2 regions of the Micromonospora sp. NPDC049301 genome follow, and region 1 is predicted to be linked to the other one. Evidence: riboswitches for the same ligand, from Rfam matches in the RefSeq annotation. Region 1 holds a riboswitch; the other holds the start of a gene.
The links. Region 1 has a riboswitch for thiamine pyrophosphate ahead of AB0K07_RS18250 (ECF transporter S component). Riboswitches for the same ligand answer to the same signal wherever they lie in the genome.

Region 1 (8,075 bases):
GGCGGATCGCACCGACCAGGAGCGCGAACGCGGTCGAGGCGAACAGCCGCAGCTTCGCCGCCGGGTTGCGCCCGGCGTCGACGCCCCGCGCCCGCCGGGCCATGCTGATCATCTGCCACTCCTGGCCGAGCAGCGGCACCAGCCGGAACGCGGCCAGCGCCCCGATGGCGAACCGGGCCGGCGCCTTCGCGTTCTGGATCAGCGCGTCGGCCAGATCGGTGGGGTCGGTGGTGGCGAAGACGATCACGCCGGGCAGGGCCACCGCGAGCACCCGCAGGATCAGCCCGAGCGCGGTGAGCAGAACGCCGGTGGTGACCAGCACCGGTCCCGCGTCCAGCAGGACCCGGCCGGACCGGTCGGCGGCGAAGAGCACCAGCGTGACCAGGATGCCGGCCGCGCTGACCAGCAGTGGCCAGGACCGCCGGGCCAGCACCCGGTAGCGGATGCCGAACAGCGGCAGCACGGCGAGTTCGACCGCGATGGCGATCGCCGGGGCCACCGGGTCCAGGGTGGCCAGCAGGGTGAACGAGAAGGCCAGCGCGGCGGCCACCTTCGCCACCGGGTTGCGGCGGGCCAGCGGCGCGCCGGGCGCGGCGACCGGCTCGATGCTGATCATCGGATGCCGTCCCGGCGGGTCACGATCGCTCCAGGGTGACGGTGCGGTCGGCGAGCGCGGCGACGAAGTCCGGGTCGTGGGTCACGGTGACCACGCCGTGCCCGGCGTCGCGGAGGTCGGCGAAGAGGTCGACCAGCTCCCGCCACGTCCGCCGGTCCTGGCCGAAGGTGGGTTCGTCGCAGATCAGCAGCCGGGGCGCGGTGGCCAGGGCCGTCGCCACGCTCAGCCGCCGGGCCTCCCCACCCGAGAGGGTGTACGGGTTGGCCGCGGCGAGCCGGGTCAGCCGCAGCCGCTCCAGCAGCCCCGCCACGATCTGCGTGACGGCCGGCTCGGGCTGGCCCGTCCGGCGTGGGCCGAGCGCCAGCTCGTCGAAGACGGTGCTGGTGACGAACTGGTGCTCCGGATCCTGAAAGACCGACCCGATCCGCCGGGCCAGCGCGGGCGCCCGCCAGCGGTGCGGGGGAGTGCGGTGATCCGGCCCGGCCAGCTCGACGGTCGCGGTGACCCGTCCGGCGCCCGGCCGCAGCAGCCCACCGAGCAGCAGCGCGAGAGTGGACTTGCCGGCCCCGTTGGGCCCGCGGACGGCGAGCGCCTCGCCGGCGCGTACCGCCAGGTCGGTGGGGGCCAGGCGGGGCGGCAGGCCGAGCCGGTCCGCGGTGAGCAGCAGCTCACCGGGTGCGCCGGTGGCCCGCCGGGCGGCGATGGGGTGACCCGGCACCCAGACGCCCTCGGCGGCGAGTGCGGCACCGTGCGCGGCGAAGACCGTGTCGGGTGGGCCGTCCGCGCGGACCCCGCCACCGGGCTCCAGGACGACCACCCGGTCGACCAGCGGGAGCGCCTCGGCGACCCGGTGCTCGACCAGGATCAGCGTGGTGTCGGCGTCCAGGGCGCCGGCCACCGCCCGCCGGACCAGATCGGCCCCGGCCGGGTCGAGGTTGGCGGTCGGCTCGTCGAGCAGCAGCAGGCCGGGGCGCAGGGCCAGCGCGCCGGCCAGGGCGAGGCGCTGCTGCTCGCCGCCGGAGAGCGCGGCGGTGGGCCGGTCCCGGTCGTACGGGAAGCCGACCCGGCGCAGCGCCTCGTCCACCCGGGGCCAGATCTCGCCGGCCGGCACCCCCCGGTTCTCCAGGCCGAACGCGACGTCGTCACCGCTGCGGGCCATCACGAGCTGGGTCTCCGGGTCCTGGAACACGATGCCGACCCGTTCCCTGCCCTTGCGCGGGTCGAGCCCGTCGATCTCGACGGTGCCCTCCTGCTCGCCGGAGTCGTCCGGCAGCAGCCCGGCAAGCGCGCTGAGCAGGGTGCTCTTGCCGGCCCCCGACGGCCCGAGCAACAACACCCGCTCCCCAGCCTCGACCCGCAGGTCCACCCCGCGAACGGCCCACGCCCGACGCCCGGCGTGCCGCCACCCGAACCCGCGCAGCTGCACCCCGCTCACGGCACCCTCCAGCCCCGCCACCGGCTCCACCCTGCCCCGTCGATCATGAGGTTGGCGGCGCTTCCGGAGATCCAACCCACCGCCAACCTCATGATCGACACGGGTGATCGGGTCAGATGGCGGCGCGGTCGCGGGCGACCGGGAAGCGGTCCAGGACACCGGTGTTGGCCAGGGCGCGGGTGAGGACCCAGCCGCCGACGCCGGCGACCACCGTGGCGCTGACGATGGTGAGCAGCGCGTACGGGATGCGGTAGTCGGTCAGCTCGTAGTCGGCGTTCCAGACGAAGAAGTCGAACAGCGCGGCGCTGAGCCCGGTCAGCGCGCCGGCCAGCACCGCGGTCGGCAGCCGGAACGACCGGTACCGGAACGCGGCGAAGGCCAGTTCGGCGCCGATGCCCTGCACGATGCCCTGCGGGATCACCGTGCCGGCCCACTGGCTGCCCAGCAGCGCGGAGAGGACCGCGGCGACCGTCTCACAGTAGAGCGCGGCCCCGGGCTTGCGGATGACCAGGCCGCCGACCACGGCCGGCATCAGCCAGACGCCGTAGATCAGGGTCTGCGCCGGCGGGAAGAAGGCGAACGCCCCCTCGGTGGCGCTCCAGACCAGGCCCCAGGCCCAGAAGATGACGCCGAAGGCGACCGCGATCACCGAGGCGACGACGATGTCGATGGTGCGCCAGCGGCTGGTGTCGCTGTGGTTCATGTGAATGCTCCCAGTTCTGAGTGCGAACCAGGAGAAGACGCACGCCGCGCGTCCGGTGGCACCGGACGGCGGCGCGGCTGGAGGTCGACCGAACTCCCTGCGCTGGCATTACCCAGATCAGGTTCGAGGGTCTGCGGGCGTGCCCGCACTCTCAGCGCTGTGCGCTCCCCTGTCGGATGTGAAGTTGTCTCGCTGACGCTAGCACCGAGCAGGGGTACCGGCCCAGCAGGGCGTCCGCCCACCTCAGCGTCCTGCCCGTCGGACGCCGGCTCGGTAGGCTCACGATCATGCGGGTTGACGCACGGGGTCTCACGTTCGATGTACGCGCCGGTGGTCCGCCGGACGGCGCGCCCGTCCTGCTGCTGCACGGCTTCCCCCAGCACTCCGGCGAGTGGGACGAGGTCGCCACCGCGCTGCACGCCGCCGGGCTGCGCACGTACGCACTGGACCAGCGGGGCTACTCGCCGGGCGCCCGGCCCGCGGAGGTGGCCGACTACCGGATCCCCGAACTGGTCGCCGACGCGGTGGCGGTGCTCGACGCGCTCGGGCTGGACGCCGTCCACCTGGTCGGCCACGACTGGGGCGCGATCGTGGCCTGGGCGGTGGCCGCCCGGCATCCCGAGCGGGTCCGTACGTTGACCGCGGTGTCCGTGCCGCATCCGGCGGCCATGGCGCACGCGCTCGCCACCGACGGCCAGCAGAAGGCCCGCTCGTCGTACATCGCCCTGTTCCGCAAGCCCGGCAAGGCGGAGAAGGTGCTGCTGGCGTGGAACGCCACCGCATTGCGCAAGCTGCTCAGCGGGGCGGGCGACGCGTCCCGGGTGGACCACTACGCCGACCCGATGCGCGAGCCGGGCGCCCTCACCGCCGCGCTGAACTGGTACCGGGCGATGTCCCGCGCCGACCTGGCCGGCGTCGGTCCGGTCGCGGTGCCCACCACGTACGTGTGGAGCGACCGGGACGTCGCCATCGGCCGGACCGCCGCCGAGGCGTGCGCCGCCAACGTCACCGGGGACTACCGCTTCGTACCGTTGCCCGGGGTGAGCCACTGGATCCCGGACGCCGCGCCGGGCCCGCTCGCCGAGGCGATCCTGGCCCGGACCAGCGGAACGGCGTGAGCCATGTCGGTCGGAGGAGCACCGTGACGACGGACGCCAGCGGGCCGGGCACCCGGCGCTCGCTCGCCGCGCAACTGCGCATGCTGGGCGTACGCCCCGGCGGGACGCTGCTGGTGCACGCCGCGCTGCGCCAGTTGGGCTTCGTCTGCGGTGGGCCGCAGGCGTTGGTGCTGGCCCTGCGCGACGCGCTCGGCCCGGACGGCACGATCGTGGTGCCCACCCACACCCCCGACAACAGCGACCCGGCGCAATGGCGCAACCCGCCGGTGCCGGGGGACTGGTGGTCGCTGATCCGCGCCGAGATGCCCGGGTTCGATCCGGCGGTCACCCCGAGCCGGTTCATGGGTGTGTTCGCCGAGACGGTCCGCTCCTGGCCCGGAGCGTTGCGCAGCTCGCATCCCCACGTGTCGTTCGCCGCGCTCGGGCCGGCCGCCGGTCGGGTGGTGACCGGGCACACCCGGGCCGACATGCTCGGCGAGGGTTCCCCGCTGGCCCGGCTCTACGACCTCGGCGCCAGCGTGCTGCTGCTCGGCGTGGGCCACGCGGTGAACACCTCGCTGCACCTGGCCGAGTACCGCCGTCCGGCCCCGCCCAGGGAGCAGTTGGGCGCGGCGGTCCGCACCGCCGACGGTGGCCGCGAATGGGTGTGGTGGCAGGACGTACGGCTCGACGAGACCGACTTCGGCGCGTTGGGCCGGGACCTGGAGGCGACCGGGGCGGTCCGTACCGGACGGGTCGGCACCGGGACCGGGAGGTTGATGGGCCAGCGGGCGGCGGTCGACTTCGCGGTGCAATGGATGGCCCGCAACCGGACGACGGAGGACGCATGACGGTGAGCGCCGAGGACTTCCTGGCCGTGGTGACCGAGATGATGGGCCGGGTGGCCGAGAGTCAGCGGGCGGCGGTGGGGCGAGCGGCGGACCTGATCGCCGACGCGGTGCGGGCCGACGGGGTGGTGCACGCCTTCGGCACCGGGCACTCGGAGGCGCTGGCCATGGAGATCGCCGGCCGGGCGGGCGGCCTGGTGCCGACCAACCGGATCGCGCTGCGCGACCTGGTGCTGCTCGGCGGCGAACCGGCCGACCGGCTCGGGCCGCTGCTGGAGCGGGACCCGGCGGTGGCGCACCGGCTGTACGAGCTGGCCCCGGTGCGGCCCACCGACGTCTTCGTGCTCGCCTCGAACTCCGGCGTCAACGGGGCGATGGTGGAGTTCGCCACGTTGGTCAAGCAGCGTGGGCACGGGCTGGTGGCGATCACCTCCGTCCAGCACTCCGGCCGGATGACCTCCCGCCACCCGTCCGGGCGCAAGCTGGCGGACCTCGCCGACGTGGTGCTCGACAACGGCGCGCCGTACGGCGACGCGACTCTGCCGCTGCCCGGCGGTGGCGCGGTGGGCGCGGTCTCCTCGATCACGGCGGCGCTGCTCGCCCAGCAGATCACCGTGGAGGTGGTGGCCCGGTTGCTGGCGGCGGGGGAGCGGCCCCCGGTCTACCTGTCGGCCAACATCCCGGACGGCGACGCGCACAACAACGCGCTGGAGGCCCGGTACGCCGGTCGCATCCGACGCGGCTCCTGACCCTCGATGGCCGGGTCCGGCAGGTGGCCGGACGGTGGCCGGCAGATGTCGTGAACCTGTTTCGCGCTCAGCCGGGTGGGGCATTGGCGTTGCTGCCGGCGGCCAGGACCGCCGGCAGTACCGTCTCACCGGAGGTAGCGCGTGTCGAAGGAGACCGAGAAGCAGCGTTGGCAGCGCAACTTCGCCGACCTGTTGCAGGAGTTGCGGGTCGCCCAGACCGGCGTGCAGATCCTCTTCGCCTTCCTGCTCACCCTGCCGTTCAGCAACGGGTTCACCCGCACCACCGAGTTCCAGCGGGACGTCTACATCGTCGCCCTGCTCGCCGCGGCCGCCGCCACCGCGCTGATCATCTCGCCGGTGGCGTTCCACCGGGCGCTGTTCCGGCAGGGGCGCAAGCCGGAGCTGGTCCGGTTCGCGCACCGGATGGCCAGCGGCGGGCTGGCCTTCATGCTGATCTCCATGGTCAGCGCGGTGCTGCTGATCACCGACTTCGTGCTGGACCGGCCGATCGCGTTCGTGCTGAGCGCGTTGACCGGGCTCTGGTTCCTCACCTTCTGGGTGTTCCTGCCGTTCGCCCGGCGCAGTTGGGGCGACGACGACATCGACGACGACGATGACGACCCGCGGACGCTGACGGGCGACTGACCCGCCCGGATGCACCGAAGTCGATCTTCACGGAACGCTACCCCTGGGTAACACCCGGGGGTAGCGTGACGGTAGTCGCGCATGTCGACGCAGCCGCACCGAGGTTCGAGGGGGCAGCCGTGACCACGACGCAGAACGGCCGACCGGCAGCGGACGGCCCCGATCCCGGCACCGTCCCGAGCACCGCCGGCGCCGCGGCGCCGTTGCCGGCCGAGGCGGGGCAGGTCTCCGAGAAGGAGGCCCGGCAGGTCGCCGAGGCGGCTCGCGAGTCCACCTGGGACCGGCCCAGCTTCGGCAAGGAGCTGTTCCTCGGCCGGTTCCGACTCGACCTGATCGACCCGTGGCCCCGTTCCGACCCGGCCGACGTGGCCCGCGCCGACGAGTTCCTCGGCCGGTTCCGGGCCTTCCTCACCTCCGAGGTGGACGGCGCGGCCATCGAACGCGACGCGTCCATTCCGGACGCGGTGTTCCACGGGCTGGCCGACCTCGGCGCGTTCGGCATGAAAATCGACCGCGGGTACGGCGGGCTCGGGCTGAGCAACCTGCACTACTGCCGGGCGCTCATGCTCGCCGGCTCGGTCAGCCCGGCGATCGGCGCGCTGCTCTCGGCGCACCAGTCGATCGGGGTGCCGCAGCCGCTGAAGATGTTCGGCACCGCCGAGCAGAAGCAGCGCTTCCTGCCCCGCCTGGCCGCCGGTGAGGTGTCCGCGTTCCTGCTCACCGAGCCGGACGTCGGCTCCGACCCGGCCCGTCTGGCCACCACCGCCGAGCCGACCGAGGACGGCACCGGCTACCGGCTCAACGGGGTGAAGCTCTGGGCCACCAACGGCATCGTCGCCACCCTGCTGGTGGTGATGGCCCGGGTGCCGGCCAGTGCGGGGCGGCGCGGCGGGATCACCGCGTTCGTGGTGGACGGCGACAGCGCGGGCATCACCGTGGAGCGGCGCAACGAGTTCGTCGGCCTGCGCGGCCTGGAAAACAGTCTCACCCGGTTCCACGACGTGTTCGTGCCCGCCGAGAACGTCATCGGCGGCGAGGGCAAGGGCCTCAAGATCGCCCTGACCACGCTGAACACCGGCCGGCTCTCGCTGCCGGCGATGTGCGTCGGCGCCGGCAAGTGGGCGCTCAACGTGGCCCGGGAGTGGGCCGCCGACCGGGTCCAGTGGGGTCGGCCGGTCGGCGAGCACGAGGCGGTCGCCCAGAAGCTCGCCTTCATCGCCGCCACCACGTACGGCATGGAGACCATGCTCGACCTCTGCTGCCTGCTCGCCGACGACGACCGCAACGACATCCGGATCGAGGCCGCGCTCGTCAAGCTGTACGCCAGCGAGATGGCCTGGAAGATCGCCGACGAGCTGATCCAGATCCGGGGCGGCCGGGGCTACGAGACGGCCGACTCGCTGGCCGGCCGCGGCGAACGCCCGGCGGCGGTCGAGCAGATGCTGCGCGACCTGCGGATCAACCGGATCTTCGAGGGCTCCACCGAGATCATGCACCTGCTGATCGCCCGGGAGGCGGTCGACGCCCACCTGTCGGTGGCCGGCGACATCATCGACCCGGAGGCGGGGCTGGGCCGCAAGGCCCGGGCCGGCGCCCGCGCCGGTGCCTTCTACGCGAAGTGGCTGCCCACCCTGGCCGTCGGCCGGGGGCAGAGCCCGAGGGCGTACGCCGAGTTCGGGTCGTTGGCCACGCACCTGCGTCAGGTGGAGCGCTCGTCGCGCAAGCTGGCCCGCTCGATTTTCTACGCGATGTCCCGCTGGCAGGGAAAGATGGAGCGCAAGCAGGCGTTCCTGGGCCGCGTGGTGGACATCGGCGCGGAGCTGTTCGCGATGTCCGCGGTCTGCGTCCGGGCGTCCGCCGAGCGGGACAGCCGGCCGGAGAACGTCGAGCTGGCCGACCTGTTCTGCCGGCAGGCCCGGGTCCGGGTGGACGCCCTGTTCACCGCCCTGTGGGACAACACCGACCCGGTCGACACCGCCGCC
Region 2 (8,075 bases), on a different contig from region 1:
ACCCGGCCGACGGAGGTGGGGTGGGGGTCACAGGTCCGGCCTTCCCTCGTCGGGGGTGGAGGGGAGGGCGTGGAAGCGGCGGGCGATCCGGCCGGCGCCGGCGGCCAGCCGACCGGCCTCGACCGCGTACCGCATCGCGGTGGCCATCGCGACCGGGTCGGCGGCCCGGGTGACCGCGCTGGCCAGCAGGACGGCGTCGCAGCCCAGCTCCATCGCCAGCGCCGCGTCGGACGCGGTGCCGATGCCGGCGTCCAGGATCACCGGTACGTCCACGCCCTGCCGGATCAGCCGGATGTGGTGCGGGTTGCCGATGCCGAGCCCCGAGCCGATCGGCGCGCCGGCGGGCATCACGGCGGCGCAGCCCACGTCGGCCAGCCGGCGGGCGAGCACCGGGTCGTCGCTGGTGTACGGCAGGACGGTGAAACCGTCGGCGACCAGTTCCTCGGCGGCGCGCAGCAGCTCGACGCCGTCGGGCAGCAGGGTCCGCTCGTCGCCGATCACCTCCAGCTTGATCCAGTCGGTGTCGAACGCGTCCCTGGCCAGCCGGGCCACCTTCACGGCCTCGGTCGCCGTGTGGCAGCCGGCGGTGTTCGGCAGCAGCCGCACCCCGCACCGGTCCAGCAGATCGAGCAGCCCACCGGCGGAGCCCGGCGCGGTGTCCACCCGGCGCAGCGCCAGCGTGACCAGCTCGGTGCCGGACGCCCGGATCGCCTGCTCCAACACGTGCAGGTTGGCGGCGCCGCCGGTGCCGAGGATCAGCCGCGAGGTGAACGTCGTCCCACCCAGCTCGAACGACATGCCGGTCACCCACCCTGCGCGGCGGTGAGCACCTCGACGCGGTCGCCGTCCTGCAGCACCGTGGCCGGCCAGCCGGTCCGGGGCACGACCTCGCCGTTGACCGCGACCGCGACCCCGCGCTGCTGCCCGGTGACGTCGCGGACCAGGTCGGCCACCGACGCGCCACCCGCGACGGTTCGCCCGACTCCGTTCACCGTGAGCTTCACGAGTCCTCCTCCAGGGTGTGATCAGGCACGTCGAGGTCGGCCGCACCGGGAGCGGCGGTGGGATCCGGCGCGGTGCCCGCGAAACGGTCCGGGCGGAAGGGCGTGAGCAGCGGGTCGGCCACGCCGGTGGTCACCAGGTCGGCGATCAGGTCGGCGGTGACCGGGGTGAGCACGATGCCGTGCCGGTGGTGCCCGGTGGCGGTCAGCACGTCCGGCCGGCCGGGCAGCGGCCCGAGGATCGGCGCGTTGTCCGGGGTGCCCGGGCGCAGTCCGGCGACCGCCTCGACCAGGTCGTACTCGGCCAGCTCGGGCAGCAGGTCGACGCCGGCGCGGAGCAGGCGCAGCACCGCGCCGGCGGTGACGGTGGTGTCCGACCGCTCCTCGACCGTCGCGCCGAGCACCACCTCGCCGTCGGCGCGCGGCACCAGGTAGACCGGCTCGCCGTCGGCGTACCCCCGGATGACGTGCCGGAAGCCCGGCGCGGCGCCGCCGGGCGCGCGCAGCCGGAGGATCTGACCCTTCACCGGCCGCACCGGCAGGCCGGTGAGGGCGGCGGCGCCGCAGCCGGCGGCGACCACGGTGACCCGGGCGTCCACCTCGGAGAGATGCCGGACCGCCTGCGGAACGAGCACCGCACCGGCCCGCTGGGCGGCCGTGCGCAGCGCCGGCACCAGCAGCCGCGGGTCGACCTGGTGATCGGTGGGCGCGAGGGCCCCGCCGCGCACCCGCGGCGCGAGCGCCGGCTCGCGGTCGCGCAGCTCGGTGGGGCGCAGCGGGGTGACCGGCAGGTCCAGCCCCTGCTGGTACGCCCAGAGCCGGCGCGCCTCGGCCAGGTCGTCCCCGGTCAGCCCGACCATCAGGGTGCCCTCGGTCCGGTAGCCCAGCTCGGCGCCGCTCGCCTCGGTCAGCTCGTCGGCGAACGCCGGCCAGCGGGCGGCGGACGCCAGCAGCAACCCGGTCAGCTGCCGCTCACCGAAGTACGCCTCGGCCACCGGGGAGAGCATGCCGGCGGCCACCGCCGACGCGCCCGAGCCGGGGGCCGGATCGTGCACCACCACCCGGAGCCCGCGGGATGCGCACCGCCAGGCGATCGCCAGCCCGATCGGCCCCGCCCCCACCACCGCCACGTCCGGCCGGACCCGATCGTCGAACGGCGTCGACGGGGACCGGCCGGTCAGCACGTCAGGGCTCCGAGCAGCTCGGCGGTGGCACGGGCCGCGTCGGCGGCGGCGGAGACCGCCCCGACCACCGCCACCCCGTACGCCCCGGCGGCTCGCAGCGCCGGCACCCGGGCGGCGGTCACCCCGCCGATCGCGATGACCGGCACGTCCACCGCGCCGGTGACCGCCCCCAGCCCGGCCGGGCCGATCGGATCGGGCAGACCGGACTTGGTGCTGGTCGTGTGGCACGGCCCGACGCCCAGGTAGCTGGCCCCCTCGGCGACCGCCGCGGTCGCCGTCTCCGGGGCCCGGGCGGTGGCTCCCAGCACGCCGGTGGGGCCGAGCACCCGGCGGGCGGCGGCGACCGGCAGGTCCTCGGCACCGACGTGCCCGCCGGCGGCCCCCACCGCCAGCGCCACGTGCAGCCGGTCGTTGACCAGGCAGGTCGCCCCGTACGGCGTGCAGAGCGCCAGCACCCGGCGGGCCAGGTCGTACGCCTCGCGGTCGGTGGCGGAGTCCTCGACGCGGACCTGCACCACCAGGTCGGCGCGGGCCGCCGTGAGGGCGGCCCGGACCACGGTGAGCGGGTCCCGCCCGGGTCGGGTGTCGGTGATCAGATGCAGTCGCCCGAGGGACGGCACGGCAACGCTCCTCCCTGCGCCGGCATTACCCGGATCAGGTTCGACGGTCGGGGGCTGTCAGCCCCCCTCTCAGCCCGGTACACCGGGCTCCCGTGGGTTACTTGCGTGTCACCGTACGACAGTTCCGGCCGGCTGCCAAGGCGGGGTCGGCGGGCCGCGACGGACCAGATCCGCTGGGCGCTTCATACGGTCCTGTTCGGAATGTCGCCCGCCGTTGCAGAACCGTTACCCGCCGGCATCTTGCCCGACATTGATCCAACCGAATTAATTTGTTCAGCGATTCGACAAAAATGCTGGCGCGGGCGCCCTGGCACGGCACCCGTACCGGCTCCATCTGGGACGGTCTTCGGCGAGCCGGCCCCCGCGATTCCTGTCCACCGCGACCTAGGAGGCGGCGTGTCCCACTCTCGTCGTGCCCGCATACCCATCACTGCGACCCTGATCTCCCTGGCCCTGGCCTCGACGACCCTCTTCGGTCTGCCCGCGCAGGCGGCACCCGCCGCGCAGGCCGCACCGGCCGCGAAGGCCGCGCCAGCGGTCGTGCAGGCCGCCCCGGCCACCCAGCCACTCCCCCGGGCGGCCCAGGCAGCCGAAGAGCCCTTCTCCGTCCTGGTGTTCTCCAAGACGGCCGGCTTCCGCCACGACTCCATTCCCACCGGTATCGCCGCCATCCAACAACTCGGTGCCGCCAACGGATTCACCGTGGACAGTTCCGAGGACGGCGGAGCGTTCACCGACGCCAATCTGGCCAAGTACAAGGCCGTGATCTGGCTCTCCACCACCGGCGACGTCCTGGACGCCCAGCAGCAGGCCGCGTTCGAGCGTTACGTACGTGCCGGCGGCGGTTACGTCGGCATCCACGCCGCCTCGGACACCGAGTACAGCTGGGCCTGGTACGGCGACCTGGTCGGCGCGTACTTCGCCAACCACCCGCAGAACCAGCAGGCCACGGTCAAGGTGGAGGACCACGCCCACCCGTCCACCGCCGAGTTGCCGGACCGCTGGTCCCGCTTCGACGAGTGGTACAACTTCCAGACCAACCCCCGGCCGGACGTGCACGTGCTGGCCAGCCTGGACGAGAAGAGCTACACCCCGGGCGCGGGTGCGATGGGCGCCGACCACCCGACCGCCTGGTGTCAGGACTTCGACGGCGGCCGTTCCTGGTACACCGGCGGTGGGCACACGCGGGAGTCGTACGCCGAGCCGGAGTTCCTCTCCCACCTGCTCGGCGGCATCCGGACCGCGGCCGGTGTCGCGGACGCCGACTGCGGCGCCTCGAAGACCGCGAGCTTCGAGAAGGTCGCGCTGGACAGCAACACCAGCAACCCGATGGAGCTGGACATCGCGCCCGACGGGCGGGTCTTCTACATCGAGCGCGACGGCCGGGTACAGATCGTCAAGCCGGACACCGGCAGCACCGTCACGGCCGTCGACCTGGACGTCTTCACCGGCAACGAGGACGGCCTGATCGGCATCCGGCTCGACCCGGACTTCGCCACCAACAAGTGGGTCTACCTCTACTACGCCCCCAACGACGGGATCACGCGCAACCTGCTGTCCCGGTTCACGGTGACCGGCGACACCATCGACCCGGCCAGCGAGAAGCAGGTGCTGCGGGTCGACACCCAGCGCAACACCTGCTGCCACGCCGGCGGCAGCATGGCCTTCGACAGCGACGGCAACCTCTACCTGGCCACCGGTGACAACACCAACCCGTTCGAGTCGAGCGCGTACACGCCGATCGACGAGCGGCCGGGCCGTCAGGACTACGACGCGCAGCGCACCTCCGGCAACACGAACGACCTGCGTGGCAAGGTGATCCGGATCCACCCGGAGGACGACGGGACGTACACCGTCCCCGCCGGCAACCTCTTCGCGCCGGGCACCGAAAAGACCCGTCCCGAGATCTACGCGATGGGCTTCCGCAACCCGTTCCGGATCGGCACCGACCCGAAGACCAAGACGCTCTACGTCGCGGACTACGGGCCGGACGCCAACGCGGACAACCCCACCCGGGGCCCGCGGGGTCTGGTCGAGTGGAACATCGTGACCCCCGGCAACTACGGCTGGCCGTACTGCACCGGGACGAACGAGGCGTACAACGACTACACGTTCCCGTCCGGCCCGAGCGGGGCGAAGTTCGACTGCGCCGCGCCGGTGAACAACTCGCCCAACAACACCGGCCTGACCAACCTCCCGCCGGTCGTCCCGGCGACCGTCGACTACGGGTACGCCGGTGACGCGCGGTACCCGGAGATCGGCGGCGGCGGTGCCCCGATGGGCGGCCCGGTCTACCGCTACGACGCCGACCTCGACTCCGACCGGAAGTGGCCGGCGTACTACGACGGCAAGGCGCTGCTCGGCGAGTGGAACCAGTCGAAGATGTACACCATGCAGGTGACCGCCGACGGGAAGTCGTTGGTGGACATCAACCAGCTGCTCACCGGGATGAGCATGATCCGGCCGATGGACTTCGAGTTCGGCCCGGACGGCGCGCTCTACCTGATCGAGTGGGGCAGCGGCTTCGGCGGCAACAACGACAACTCCGGCGTCTACCGGATCGACTACATCGCCGGTGACCGCGCACCGATCGCGGTGGCGGCGGCAACCCCGACCTCGGGGCCCGCGCCGTTGACGGTCACCTTCTCCAGCGCCGGTTCGCGGGACCCGGACGGTGGCACGCTCACCTACGCCTGGGCCTTCGGCGACGGGCAGACCTCCACCGAGGCCAACCCGACGCACACGTACGCCACGGCGGGCAGCTTCACGGCCCAGCTCACCGTCACCAACCCGAAGGGTCGTACGGCGGTGGCCAACGTGCCGGTCACCGTGGGCAACACCGCGCCGACGGTGACCATCGAGTTCCCGCCGGACGGCGGCTTCTTCGACTGGGGTGACCAGGTCCGCTACACGGTGACGGTGACCGACCCGGAGGACGGGCAGATCGACTGCGACCGGGTGCAGCTCCAGGTGCTGCTCGGCCACGACGAGCACGCCCACCCGCTGGAGCAGCACACCGGCTGCACCGGCACCGTCCAGACGTCGCTCGCCTCCGGGCACGGCGCCGAGGCGAACGTGTTCGCGGTCTTCGAGGCCACCTACACCGACGAGGGCGGCGCTGGCGGGGCCGGCCCGCTCACCGGCCGCGCCATCGAGCAGTTGCAGCCCAAGCGCAAGCAGGCCGAGTACTTCACCGCCACCGGGCGGGCCCCGGTGAGCACCGGCGGCGGCGACGCCGGCGTGCAGCGCGAGACCAGCGGCGACACCGCCGGCGGCGGCCAGAACATCGGCTTCATCGAGGACGGCGACTGGTGGTCGCTCGCCCCGGCGAACCTGACCAACGTCACCGACATCCGGTTCCGGGCCGCCTCGGCCGTCGCCGGAGGTCGGGTCGAGGTCCGGGCCGGCGCGGTCGACGGGCCCCTGGTCGCCTCGGCGACCGTGCCGGGCACCGGCGGGTGGCAGACGTACACGGACGTGACCGCGCCGGTGACCGCCGCGAGCGGCACGCTGTACTTCGTCGCCCGGGACCCGAACGGCGGCGCGGGGTCGCTGTTCAACGTCAACTGGATGGACTTCCTCGGCCGCGGCGTCACCGAGAACGCGCCGCCGGTGGTCAGCGCCACCGCCACCCCGGCCACCGGGACGGCACCGGTCACCGTCGCCTTCGACGGCACGGCCACCGACGCCGAGGGCAACACCCCGCTGACGTACGCCTGGGACTTCGGTGACGGCGGCACGGCGACCACCCTGGACGCCAGCCACACCTACACCAGCCCGGGCACCTTCACGGCCACCCTGACCGTGACGGACAGCAAGGGCGCGAAGTCGTACGCCACCGTGCCGGTGCGGGTCGACGCGCCGAACACGTCCTGCTTCGGGGCGCGCTCGGACGACTTCACCGGCGCCAGCCTCGACAAGGGCCGGTGGACCAGCGTGGTCCGGGAGAACCAGCTCTACTCGGTCTCCGGTGGCGCGCTGCGGCTGCCCACCTCGGTGGGTGACCTCTACGGCGGCCGCAACGACGCCACCAACCTGGTGCTCCAGCCGGCTCCGAGCGGGGCCTGGCAGGTGACCACCCGAGTCACCCTGCCGGTGACGACCAACTACCAGCAGGCCGGCCTGCTGGTGTACGGCGACGACGACAACTACGCCAAGCTGGACCTGCTCTACTCGGGCAGCCGGCGGGTGGAGTTCATCCGGGAGACCGCCGGGACGCCGCGCAACGAGGCCGCCGACAGCACCGCCGCACCCGCCGGTGACACCCTGCACCTGCGGCTCAACAGCGACGGGACGAACCTGACCGCCGCCGTCTCGGCCGACGGGCAGACCTTCACCCCGGTCGGCCGGTCGGCCGCGCTCGCCGGCATCACCAACCCGCGGATCGGGCTCTTCGCGCTCAACGGCGGCACCGAGGCGCCGGTGGTGGACGCCAGCTTCGACTGGTTCCAGATCACCCCGGACGCCCCGGCCGGACCGGTCGTGCCGTCGGACGAGTTCACCGGCGACACGCTGGACAAGTGCCGGTGGAACGCGATCCTGCGGGAGGACCCGAACGGTTACCGGGTCACCGGTGGCGCGCTGCGGGTCGACGTGCCCAACGGTGACATCTACGGCGGCGACAACACCGGGCCGAAGAACTTCATCCTCCAGACCGCGCCCTCCGGCGACTGGACCCTGGAGACGAAGGTCGACGGCAGCCTGCTGAACGAGCAGTACCAGCAGGCCGGCCTGATCGTGCACGGCGACGACGACAACTACCTGAAGTTCGACTACATCGCCGACAACCAGGTCGGCCAGCCGGTGACGCGGCGGATCGAGTTCCGCAGCGAGATCGGTGGGGCGGTCCAGAACCCGCAGCCGGAGGCGGCCAACCTCACCTCGGCGGTGTGGCACCTGCGGCTGGCCCGCACCGGTGACACGTTCACCGCGTCGTACTCGGCCGACGGGACGACCTGGACCGCGTTGACGACGCTGACCAACAGCGCGGTCGGGGCCACCCCGAAGGTCGGGCTGTTCACCCTGGGCGCCAACCAGACGGCCTCGAAGACCGCCGGGTTCGACTACTTCCGGCTCACCACCGAGGCGGCCGACCAGACCGCACCGGTGACCACCGCGACGGTGTCCGGCACCCCGACCGACGGTTGGTACACCGGGCCGGTGACGGTCACGCTGACCGGCGCCGACGAGGCCGGCGGCAGCGGGCTCGCCGGCACGGCGTACCAGCTGGACGGGGCCACCACCTGGACGGACTACACCGCTCCGGTGGC

Region 2: linked by a shared signal. The riboswitch ahead of thiE (thiamine phosphate synthase) and the one ahead of AB0K07_RS18250 (ECF transporter S component) in region 1 are both predicted to bind thiamine pyrophosphate.

Annotation. Positions count from the first base shown of each region.
Region 1 is NZ_JBFAQO010000005.1:522,010-530,084, reverse strand. Features, by position in the region: gene AB0K07_RS18260 (energy-coupling factor transporter transmembrane component T) at 1-616, opposite strand, end outside; gene AB0K07_RS18255 (ABC transporter ATP-binding protein) at 636-2,051, opposite strand; gene AB0K07_RS18250 (ECF transporter S component) at 2,164-2,754, opposite strand; TPP riboswitch at 2,831-2,935, opposite strand; gene AB0K07_RS18245 (alpha/beta fold hydrolase) at 3,042-3,872, shown strand; gene AB0K07_RS18240 (AAC(3) family N-acetyltransferase) at 3,896-4,702, shown strand; gene AB0K07_RS18235 (SIS domain-containing protein) at 4,699-5,448, shown strand; gene AB0K07_RS18230 (DUF6328 family protein) at 5,590-6,093, shown strand; gene AB0K07_RS18225 (acyl-CoA dehydrogenase family protein) at 6,297-8,075, shown strand, end outside.
Region 2 is NZ_JBFAQO010000006.1:212,923-220,997, reverse strand. Features, by position in the region: gene AB0K07_RS19760 (thiazole synthase) at 28-807, opposite strand; gene thiS (sulfur carrier protein ThiS) at 804-1,004, opposite strand; gene thiO (glycine oxidase ThiO) at 1,001-2,182, opposite strand; gene thiE (thiamine phosphate synthase) at 2,179-2,805, opposite strand; TPP riboswitch at 2,800-2,909, opposite strand; gene AB0K07_RS19740 (ThuA domain-containing protein) at 3,202-8,075, shown strand, end outside.